Linked DNA regions of Pseudobacteriovorax antillogorgiicola. The protein of the gene in region 1 interacts with the protein of each later gene in a pairwise test. Links are inferred from orthologs where the notes say so. Each region holds a gene or a part of one and is shown on either strand. Other genes may lie near its edges. The genes, in order: B9N89_RS02040 and mrcB.

Region 1 (3,480 bases):
GCAAAAAAATCCCTGCTCATCTTTCTAGAGCCCCACTCACAGAAGATCAAGTAGCAGCCTATAAGGATGTTAAGGGCAAGATCGTTAAACCCTTTCCGTTGATTCCTAGTGAAGAGGAACAATCTGAAAACCCGAGGAGCCGTAGTGCCAAACTGCGGACGATTGAGAAACTATGAGGTCTTCATGAAGATTAAGTGGATCGACGTCACCCTGCTTACCGTATCAATGGGTGCTGCATTATTTGCAGCCTACATGAGAATTCAGTGTACCCTCGTTGGCTATCAGATCGGTGATCTTAAGGACCAAGAATCTCGCTTGATGGATGAGCGAAGCTCTTTGAAGATGACTCTAGCCAAGTTGACTAGTAAGCAAAATTTAACCATACTGGCTTCTAAAGACCCCATGCATCATGATCCATTTGAGGTTCTAGCAGCCATTGAAAGCCAAGAGCCAAACTCAAGAAATTGAGCACTTTACCCACCAAAGATTGCCTAACGAATCGTCCCTACAATTTAAAAAAAGTCGCCTGCGTCTCGTATCTTTTGCATTCTTTATGACCTTTCTAGCGCTCTTGGTGAGAGCCGGGTTAATTCTAATCACCCCACCTTCTGCAGATGTCTTATCCCAACTCGCTCAACGGCAGTACCATCGATCCATCGACCTCTCCCCATATCGAGGAACTATTTTCGATCGTCGGGGTGAACCCCTTGCCATCAGTATTCGGAAACCTTCCTTGTTCATAAACCCCCGGGTATTCGACCCTAGCCCCACGGAAACAAAGGCTCTTGGCAAGATTCTGGATATTCCACCAAATCGAATTAGAAAAGCAGGCCAAAAGCGATCATACTTTTCTTGGATCAAGCGTAAGATCGATAGCAAGCTAGCTGATCAAGCAATGGCCCTTAACATAGATGGCTTGCACTCTGTACTCGAACCTTCACGATATTATCCATCAGGCCTTGCCAGTCAGCTTATAGGCTATGTTGGTACAGATAACAAAGGACTGCTGGGCTTGGAGCTTCGATTCGATGAAACTCTCCGCGGTAATAGCGAAACAAACCTCCTGACCCGTGATGCTAGGGGCAAGATAATCCGTGGTGAATCCGATGCGGCAGAGCCACAAAAGCCTGGTCAGAAAATATACTTAACACTCGACCGCGTGGTTCAAGAAATATCAGAAAAAGCACTCGAACGAGGTATCAAAAATGCAGAAGCCAAATCAGGTTTTGCCATCGTTTCAGATCCTCACACGGGCCATATCCTTGCCATAGCAAACTACCCTAAATTTAACCCAAACGACTCGTCTACCATTGACCAATTTAATACCAGAAACCATGGACTGATGGATCTTTACGAACCCGGATCAGTGGTGAAGCCGTTCGTTGTGGCCCGCGCCCTAGCCCTTGGCAAAACGAGTATGGCCGAAGCCTTTGAAACCCATAAAGGGCTATTTCGAGAAGGATCTCTGCGCATCCGAGACTCTCATCCATCCGAAGAACTGTCGACTGCCGAAATCATAATTGAATCGAGTAATATTGGAACTTACAAAATTGCTAAGAAGATGGGGCCGCAAGCCCTCTACCAAGTTTACGAAGATTTTGGTCTCGGCGAGGCTGCATTCAAAACTGAGGCCGCGAATCAAGCAGCTGGTCGGATGATGCCTTGGCAAAAGTGGCGAGAGGTACGGTTCGCTAATATATCATTCGGCCAAGGCTTAATGATGACTGGGCTTGAAATCGTTCAAGCCTATGGTGCCATCGCCAATGGTGGCCAGCTTATGAAGCCAATACTGGTCGAGAGAATTGAAGATCACAAGGGGCAAGTACTTCGCAGTCAAAACCCTACGGTCATTCGTCGAGTGCTTCCTCATAGAGTCGCAAAAGTCATGTCCAAGACTCTCGCTGAGGTGGTTGAAGTCGGTACGGGCAGCAATGCAAAAAGTTCCGATTACCACGTTGCTGGTAAAACAGGCACCTCTGAAAAAGTTGACCCGGAAACCAGGCGCTATGCTAAACACTTGCGTATCGCCAGCTTTGCAGGTTTCAGTCCAGTAAAAGATCCCCATCTTGTGATCTACGTTGTGATTGATGAACCAAGGAAGAAGCCTTACTATGGTGGGGTTTGGGCTGCTCCGGTATTTAAGGAAATCAATGAAAAATCTCTACGCTATCTCAACGTAGCCCCAAGCAAGCGCCACCAAGCCACACAACCTCTTAAGAAGGCGATTCACTGATGCTTAAACGACAAGATTTGATCCAACACCTGAATGCGACGATTCCTGATGAAATCAGAGATATTCCTTCCAATCTTCCCAATATAATCCAGACGGATAGTCGATCCATCAGGCCGGAGCATTGGTTTTTACCAATTATTGGTGAGACGTTTGACGGCCACGACTTCATTAGGCAGGCTATGGAAAAAGGCTGCCAAGGCTTCTTCTACCAGGCGGATCATTGTGATCAGATACCATCCGATCTTCGTAGCCGAGGAATAGAAATTCCAGACTCTCTAGAGTTTTTTCAAGGTCTTGCCTCATTTTGGAGAAACCTGCACAAAGCCAAAGTCGTTGCTATTACCGGTTCAAACGGTAAAACCACAGCCAAAGAAATGCTCAGCCATATCCTTACAAAAGCAGGAAATACACTCTACACCAAAGGTAGCTACAATAACGAAATCGGAGTACCCATAACTCTTTGTCAGCTGACTACAGACCACCAATTCGCAGTGATTGAGATGGGGGCCCGCCATAAGGGAGATATCGAGGCACTGTGCAACATTGCCAATCCCGATATCTGCATCGTCCTCAATATAGGGGTTGCTCACCTTGGGGAGTTCGGTAGTCGTGAAACCCTAAGATCAACCAAGCAAGAAATGCTCACGACCACACGCAAGGATGCGATCGCGATTGTCCCTCATGATGACTCTGACACTGTGAATGTCGCTAAAAAGCATCATGACCGAGTATTGACCTTCGGCCTTGAAGAGGGAGACATTCAAGTTAAGCTCAAGTACTTGACAGATGGAGCTATGACACTCGCTATCACATCTCCTCAGGAAGCATTTCAAGAAACGGTTCCCGTTTACCACCAAGCCTACCCTATCAACTTCGCTGCTTCCGTGGCTGCTAGCTTCGGGCTGGACCTTTCTTCCCTGAGTATACGTCAAGGAATGAAGAGCTTTGGTGGGGTCAGCCAGCGGTTTAGTATCTCTCGATTTCCAACGATGACTTTAATCGATGACACATACAACGCGAATCCACAGAGCATGGATGCTGGCCTTTCTTCAGTGAATGCAGCTTTTCCTAACGCCGACACGATCCTGGTTCTCGGTGACATGCTGGAACTTGGGGATGAAAGCCAGCAAGCTCATTATAACGTTGGATATTATTGTGCAGAAAGTGTTAGACCTAAGATGCTTGTTGCGATTGGACCACTAAGTCGCGCCATGCTTGATGGCGCTCGCAAGGGGGGAATCTCAGAA
Region 2 (7,232 bases), on another replicon or contig:
CATCCGACGATTTTCCGGAGCGAAGCTTAGGATTGTTTCGATATCATCGATAAATCCCATATTAAGCATGTCGTCCGCCTCGTCTAGGACTACATACTGGAGGTCGTCGACTCGAAGTGCCTTCCGATCCAACAAGTCGATCACGCGGCCCGGAGTTCCGACAACAATCTGAGCGCCCTGCTTAAGGGTTCTGATTTGGCGATCATAGGACGAACCACCGTAGATCGAGCAGATCTTAAGATTGCGCTGACCTTTGAGGCGATAAATCTCTTCACAGATCTGCTTTGCAAGCTCTCGTGTGGGAGCTAGGATCAAAGCTTGTACCCGCGGTAGATCTGGATTGATCGTTTCAATTATGGGCAAGCTAAAACTAGCCGTCTTACCAGTACCAGTCTGCGCAAGTCCGAGGATGTCGCGACCGCCGTTTAGTAGTTCTGGGATACTTTTTGCTTGGATGGGGGTGGGAGTTTTGAAGCCAATGGATTCTAGATTTTCAACAATGTCTTGGCTTAGGCCTAGAGTGGCAAACGTGAGTTCTTGGGTCATATACTTCTTTCTTTGTCTAACGGCAGCTAACTCCGTCAGAGCCTGCTGCATACCCGATCTTTTACCGATGAATCATCAGTACGTCTTTTTTGTGTGGTGCTTTTAACGTGAAAACGAATCCGACACAAGGAAATTCCTTAGAAAATTGGGATCTTGCTTCCTGGCTCTATAGAATGCTAATGATTTCTAGGGTTTGGCTGCCAGCTTCAATTTCGTCGCCGGCAAAGCTATCCACCAGTTCCACACCTAACGGGGATTCGGGGCTAACGATACTTACTGGGCTGGTCTGCCAATTGACGGTCATCCCTGCCCCGTAAGGGGAGAGAAACACCAACTTTTTCTGGTTAGGGTGAATAGATTCGAGAGAGACAAGGCAGCTAACGCCGATGGCTTGATCCTTGTCAAAAAGAGTGGGTTTAAGAGCCGAGAATGACACGATGTCTGCTCTTAATAAGTTTGCTCGCTCAAACTGAGAGCCAGCAAGATAAGATAGCTCAAGGCCGTGGGTATCGTACTTGCTCTTCGCAACGGCATCTTCGTGAGTAGCTCCCCCGTGGGCAGCCTGCGCCGAACGGACAATATCATCTAGGTTCTGTCTCATCTGAGCAACGATGATCTCGTGGAGTTGTGTTTTATCGGCAAGGGTCTTCTTGTCCAGTGTAGCCATGGATTGCAACCTTCAATGAAAATCACGACCAAAAATGCAAGCATTAGTTCTATCAGATCTTTATGAGGCTGACTATCTAGGTTTAAGCGGAAGCGTGGTATCGAGTGGCCTTGGCATGAGGGGCGAACTGAAACCAGACGACGGCAGCATCGCCGTCATCACGGATTTTGCGAAGGAGTAGCTGGCAATTCCATATTTGAAACATGGCTTTTGAATCTGAGACCGAAGATTTAGCGGTTGTAGCTAAATCGATTGCCTCGCCTCTTCTTGCGTTTCTTCTTCTTGCCCCGGTATTCCTCACACTCTTCTGGTAAGGTGCGTACCATGCTCTTTCTACAAACTACTGTCTTTTGCGGGCGACGCTCAAAACGGCGCTCATCAGTGGGTTTATCGATCTCTTTCATGAGCGGCTGCCAGTGGAGTTGGTAATATTCCTCTATGGTCTTATCCACATAAGCCATATCTTGCTTGGTCAGGCACCCCGTCTGCAACAACAGTGGAATCGCCAAAAGCAGGTAAGTAGCTTTCATACCGTCCTCTAATTTAGTGGTCCCCATTGGAAATATCGGCATGTTTCTGTATAGTCTTTAGGACTTATGGGAAACAGCCTGCGCGCTTTCTTAAGATCCTATAATGAGTAAGATATTTGGATAGGACTGATTGGGTGCTCATCTTTATTACCACTGAGTCAGAAAAAGCTCTGCCTTGACTGGATAGCCGTCGAGGCTTGGCTTTCTGATCGGGCAGACCCTCCCTCATTCCGGCGTTTCAAGAGGAGTAAGATATTGAAATCGTTCCTTAAGGTGCTCTCCATCAGCCTTGTGATTGGGCTTCTGGCGGGGCTTGTGTTTCTCGACTTTCAGGTAAGGCAAAAGTTTGAAGGTAAAAAGTGGCGACTGCCATCACTTGTCTATGGCCGAGCCATGGAGCTGTACGATGGCAAGGAGCTGAACGATCGCTACCTTAGGCGTGAGCTACTTGAAAGTGGCTATATTCCTGTTGTTGATGTTCAAGCCCCTGGTCAGTTCTCTGTGAGGGGGGATCGCTATAAAATTTATAAGCGAATGTTTCAATTCTGGGATGAAAAAGAGCCAGCGCAGCTGGTTTCGTTTGAAGTGTCAGCGGGGGGCCTTAGCGATCTAAGCATCGACGAACAGCCCGTAGATCTTGTGAGACTTGAACCTTTAATGGTGGGTGGAATGTATCCCCATCACTTTGAAGATCGCAAATTGATCAAACTTCAGCAGGCTCCCCAAGTTCTTATTGATGCCTTGATCGCGGTCGAAGATCAGGGCTTCTACGAGCATTGGGGGATCTCCCCGAAAGGGATCGCAAGAGCTATTTATTCCAATATTAAAGCGGGTCGGGTCGTGCAAGGGGCAAGTACCTTGACACAGCAACTTGTGAAGAACTTCTATTTGAGTTCCGAGCGAAGTCTGCGAAGAAAGCTTTTGGAAGCAGTTTATTCCTTACTTCTTGAATTGCACTACAGCAAGGAAGAGATCTTAGAAACCTATTTAAACGAGGTCTATCTCGCTCAAAATGGCAATCGAGCGATTCATGGCTTTGGTCTCGCCTCTGAATACTACTTTAGTAAGTCAATCGAAGAGCTTAGCCTTGACGAAGCTGCATTGTTGGTGGCTCTAGTCAACGGACCCTCGTACTTCAACCCTCGCCGTCATCCAAAGCGTTGTCTCAGCCGCCGCAACAAAGTGCTAAGAATGCTTTTTGAAGCAGGGAAAATTGAAGAAGAAGCTTATCAAGAGGCATTGAAAAAGCCCCTTAAAGTGCCTCCGACTCCTAAAACTAAGAGTATTCGCTATCCAGGATACCTTGATCTCGTCAAACGGCATCTGGAACGTGATTACTACGCCGAAGATTTGCAGGGGGAGGGCATGCGCATCTTTACCGCCTTCGATCCTCATTCTCAGTGGGCAGCGGAAGATGCTGTTGATCAGGTAATCAAACGCTGGGGCCGTGCCGGTGAAGATTTAGAGGCTGCGGTGATCGTCGCGGGGGCATCAGGCGATGTGGAAGCCGTGGTGGGAAGCAAGCGCTCAGGATACCAAGGATTTAACCGTGCCTTGGACAGCAAACGATCTATCGGCTCTCTTGTAAAACCGGCAGTGGTACTGGCAGCCTTGGAGACGAAGGAGTATGTTCTATCGTCCATGATAGATGACGCTCCCATTGAGCTCAAGCAGGCTGATGGCAAGATATGGAAACCTCAGAACTACGATCAAAAGAATCACGGCCTTGTGCCGCTTTATCAAGCACTTTCTCACTCCTACAATCAAGCAACGGTCCGCTTAGGCCTCGATATCGGGCCTGAAAAAGTTGCCGATACCTTAAGGCGCCTCGGAGTGTCAGATGAGATCCCGACCAATCCAGCGATGTTGCTTGGTTCGTTTGGTTTGAGCCCATTCGAAGTGATGAACATCTTCCAAACACTTTCGTCGGCCGGCTTTCGTGCTCAATTGCGCAGCGTACGCTACGTGATGAATTACCGGGATCAGGTTCTTCAGTCTTATCCTCCCAATATTCAGCAAGTTTTTTCTCCTGGTCTGCTTCATATTCTTCAGTATGCTCTGCAAGTGGTCATGTATGAGGGCACGGGAAAGAGCGCCTATAACACGATCGATGATGAGCTAAGGGCGGCAGGAAAAACAGGAACCAGTAATGATAAGAGGGATAGCTGGTTTGCTGGCTTTACTGGGGACAAGCTCTCTGTTGTTTGGATGGGGCGAGACGACTATGCGAAAACCCCCCTCACAGGAAGTTCAGGAGCGCTGCAAGTGTGGGCTCGGTTGATGAAAGATATTTCTCGGCAACCGCTAAATTTTCAAAAGCCTGACGATGTGGATTATTTTTGGGTGGACGAAGACAATGGTCGTGGTAGTTTCCACTTCTGCCAGGGTGTACGAAATATGCCATTCTTAAAGGGTCAAGAGCCAGAAGGTCAGTCGCCCTGTATTAAAAGTATGGACCCGGTGATGGACTGGTTTAAACGTTTATTTGAGTAGAGGTCGTCAATGAAACTCATTCTTTTAGTCACTGTTATGCTGGGTTTAAGTTCGTGTGTGACCCCTAATCAGGATTTTGAGCCTCCTGAGCCAAAGCCGGATCTGCCACCAGAAAAGCCTGAACAGCGCCGACCGACACCTAAAAGTCACCGGCAATCAGGACCGAGGGCTCAGAAAAAAGCAGTGACTCATCTAATTCGCAAATCCAAATCTCATCTCGATGAAGGGCGGATGGATCAAGCCATCGCTTCCATGGAGCGTGCCTATCGCATCGACTATCGAGATCCTGAAGTTTCCTATATGATGGCTCGATCACTGTTCGCTAAAGGTAAAGAAAACCAAGCCGAGCAATGGGCCTTGAAATCTTTGGGCTTATGGCACCCGAGTCAAAGCCATCAGAAGCGCAAGGCCTGGGAGTTGATATCTCAATGCCGCTTACGTCGTGGAGATTATAAGGGTGCGAATCAGGCGATTGAGGCAGCAAGAAACCTCTAGAGCAGCTGTTTTTCGAGTGAAATGCCGCAGGGGGCGCTGCTGATTGTTAAGGGTACATTTTTGTCGAAACAAGACGCAGAGATAGGGCTCAAATTAAGTCTCTAATTTATGGAAACTTAATTGATTCGTTAAAAGAGATTCACAGTCAAACCTTAATTTAGCTATCATCTTGCTAGGCAAGAAAAGCTTTCCCTCCTAGCGGAGGGCCAAGTGTTTCCGTCCCTTTAGTGTGCATTTTGAGCCGGGAGTCTGTAGTCAGGCTTCCGGCTCGGGTCGTTTTAATCAAAGGAATTTTTCCGATCATAGCTCACGAGAGATACAACCCTAGGGGCAAGTCTTCGCCAAACAGTTGGTTCTGATCTTGATGACTGACAGGAACGTATTCAGATACCACGCGATAATGATGCTGGTCTGCGCCCAGTGGCTCCAGTTTTTTGAGAAATCTTTGGCGCCATTCTGGACTAATATCCATCTCCCGATCATTTACCATCCGGCCTGCCTGGCTATAGAACATATTGAGATTGCGGTAAAGATGATCGTGGCCCCGTAGCGGCTCTAAGGTTTCCGCCCACTGTTCAATAAAGCTTGGTCGAATCACATGTTCCGGGCCACCGTAGAGAGGTATACGGCTGGCTAAGCGAGAAAGGCACCAGATCTTGGCATCCATATGGGTTTTGCTGCCCTGTGCGATCTGTTGGGCTAGAGCATTGCCTAATTGTACTTTGCGATTCATATCCACCCGCTCAAGGGAACCAGCAAGTAAATACTGCTGCGCAGAGCTAGCACGATCCTTTTTCAGGCTGGGAAAAATCTTATCCCACAGCAGTTCTTGCCGCTCTTTGCTAAGCCCGCCAGCTACTCGTCGCCAAAGAATCCACCACTGTTCTTGCGCGGAAGCTTCTTTGGGAAACTGAAGGCCCAGTTCATGGGCTCGCCACAATGATTCGATAGCATCCCCATCCTGACTGTGGCCATAACCAGGCCTCATGGTGAAGCCGGCTAGGTTCAGCCAGCTGACCTCGTGGTCCAGGGAACGTCCCCGTCTTGTGAGCCCAGATTCTAGCTTGCTCCAGATGGATCGTAGCGTTACTAGGTCCCAGTCTTGCCGTGGGCGGTCTAACAATTGTTCGAGGCTTTTAGCTAATTGCTTGGGTCTTAGTTGAGGGGAATGTTTTCCTTTTCCATAGAGCCCGCGAATGAGAGCTTCTGTTTTTTCTGTGGGTATCACTTGAACAGCGTGGTTGTTGAACTGTTCATTTGGTGCAGAGTTGGAATCACTAAGATCGAAGCTCAGAGGCCACTGGTCCTGTTGCTCTTGACTATGACATTCGATTACAAGGCTCCCCGTTTCACGAATCCAGGTTCTGAGACTCACGGCAACTAAAGGATTGCCTTTGACCTTGCTTTTTAAGCGAGATTGAAGTCTTGCTACACTTTCAAAGTGAGGCTCAAGGGAAACAATCTCGCCGCTTTCATAAGGTCTTGCCGATGAGTCGCTTAATAATTCAAAAACCACACTGCGATTGAGCTGGGCTCTTAGATCTGGTAAGTCCAAGTCGATCACGGCCTCAGTTTCTTGGCCTTTAGGGATCAGGCACAGTGCTTTGCTTGTTTTGCCTGCACCGACTTTTAGAAATAAGTTCCTAGGGTATCGAGACTCTACCAATCCTTGCTTGCTCACCTTTGCCCCTAGATAAGCAGAAGCGCCTTTGGCTACGGCGAGGTCTAAGTCATCCTGTTCTAGTTGTTCAGGAGCGAAGCCCTGCCATCGTTCCAGCTGCTCGCAGATCAGTTCCTGAATGTATCGTGGCTTCATAGTGCCGCCAGCGAACAAGATGTAGTGAACGTCCGTTCCATCCAAGAATTCGGCCAAATGGTGAGTCACCGCTGGGTCTTGGGCGAATGGTAAACCCCAGTCTTGAAGGGCATTTTCCGATGAATGGCTGACCTGTTTCCGGGGGCAATGGGGGAAAAACTGTTCCACAGTTTTTAAAACGTCAGCCCGTTTGAGCTCCTCGCTGAACGTCTGGCCAAAAAGAGAGCTGCCTCCAAGGTGAGCCGTGATATGGAAGCGATCCTGATCGCTACCGCCGAGGACCTTCTCTTTAATGTCACGGCACTGGTTTAACACTTGGGCCCAAGGATACGAACTCAGATTTTGATCCTGCTTGGCTTCCACCAAGTGGGCTAGAGCCAGATCGATGTTGTCTCCTCCCAAAAGTATATGGGAGCTAACTCGAATGCGAGACACCGGGGTATCTGGTTTCTCATCAAGTTTTAACAAGGTAAAGTCGCAGGTGCCGCCACCGATATCGCATACCAGTACCCGTCTTTCATCCTTCGAACCTGCCAGGGCTTGGTCTCGGCCTTGGGCTTGCCAGTTATAGAAAGCCGCAAGAGGCTCTTCCAAAAGATGAATTGAGTTTTCGGGATAGCCTGCGTTTAAGGCTGCTTTGAGAGTTAGTTCTTGAGCCACAGGATCGAAGGATGCAGGTACCGTG

Evidence for each region.
Region 2: the proteins of B9N89_RS02040 (region 1) and mrcB interact in binary tests that used the Escherichia coli proteins (3 or more experiments, as listed by UniProt). The link is inferred for Pseudobacteriovorax antillogorgiicola from one-to-one orthologs.

Annotation. Positions count from the first base shown.
Region 1 is NZ_FWZT01000001.1:407,287-410,766, forward strand. The notes cover bases 1-2,893. They hold B9N89_RS02040 (peptidoglycan D,D-transpeptidase FtsI family protein), read left to right. Parts: upstream 1-553; coding sequence 554-2,233; downstream 2,234-2,893. Other genes in these bases: rsmH (16S rRNA (cytosine(1402)-N(4))-methyltransferase RsmH), read left to right, coding at 1-176; B9N89_RS02035 (hypothetical protein), read left to right, coding at 184-468; B9N89_RS02045 (UDP-N-acetylmuramoyl-tripeptide--D-alanyl-D-alanine ligase), read left to right, coding at 2,233-2,893. Also shown: more of B9N89_RS02045, read left to right, coding at 2,894-3,480. UniProt on the Escherichia coli protein: Essential cell division protein that catalyzes cross-linking of the peptidoglycan cell wall at the division septum. Required for localization of FtsN.
Region 2 is NZ_FWZT01000015.1:68,664-75,895, forward strand. Bases 1,622-4,617 are described here. They hold mrcB (penicillin-binding protein 1B), read left to right. Parts: upstream 1,622-1,998; coding sequence 1,999-4,236; downstream 4,237-4,617. Other genes in these bases: B9N89_RS18785 (hypothetical protein), read right to left, coding at 1,622-1,743; B9N89_RS18795 (tetratricopeptide repeat protein), read left to right, coding at 4,246-4,617. Outside these bases: B9N89_RS18775 (DEAD/DEAH box helicase), read right to left, coding at 1-546; B9N89_RS18780 (hypothetical protein), read right to left, coding at 713-1,213; B9N89_RS31450 (hypothetical protein), read left to right, coding at 1,248-1,394; more of B9N89_RS18785, read right to left, coding at 1,444-1,621; more of B9N89_RS18795, read left to right, coding at 4,618-4,731; B9N89_RS18800 (hsp70 family protein), read right to left, coding at 5,039-7,232. UniProt on the Escherichia coli protein: Cell wall formation. Synthesis of cross-linked peptidoglycan from the lipid intermediates.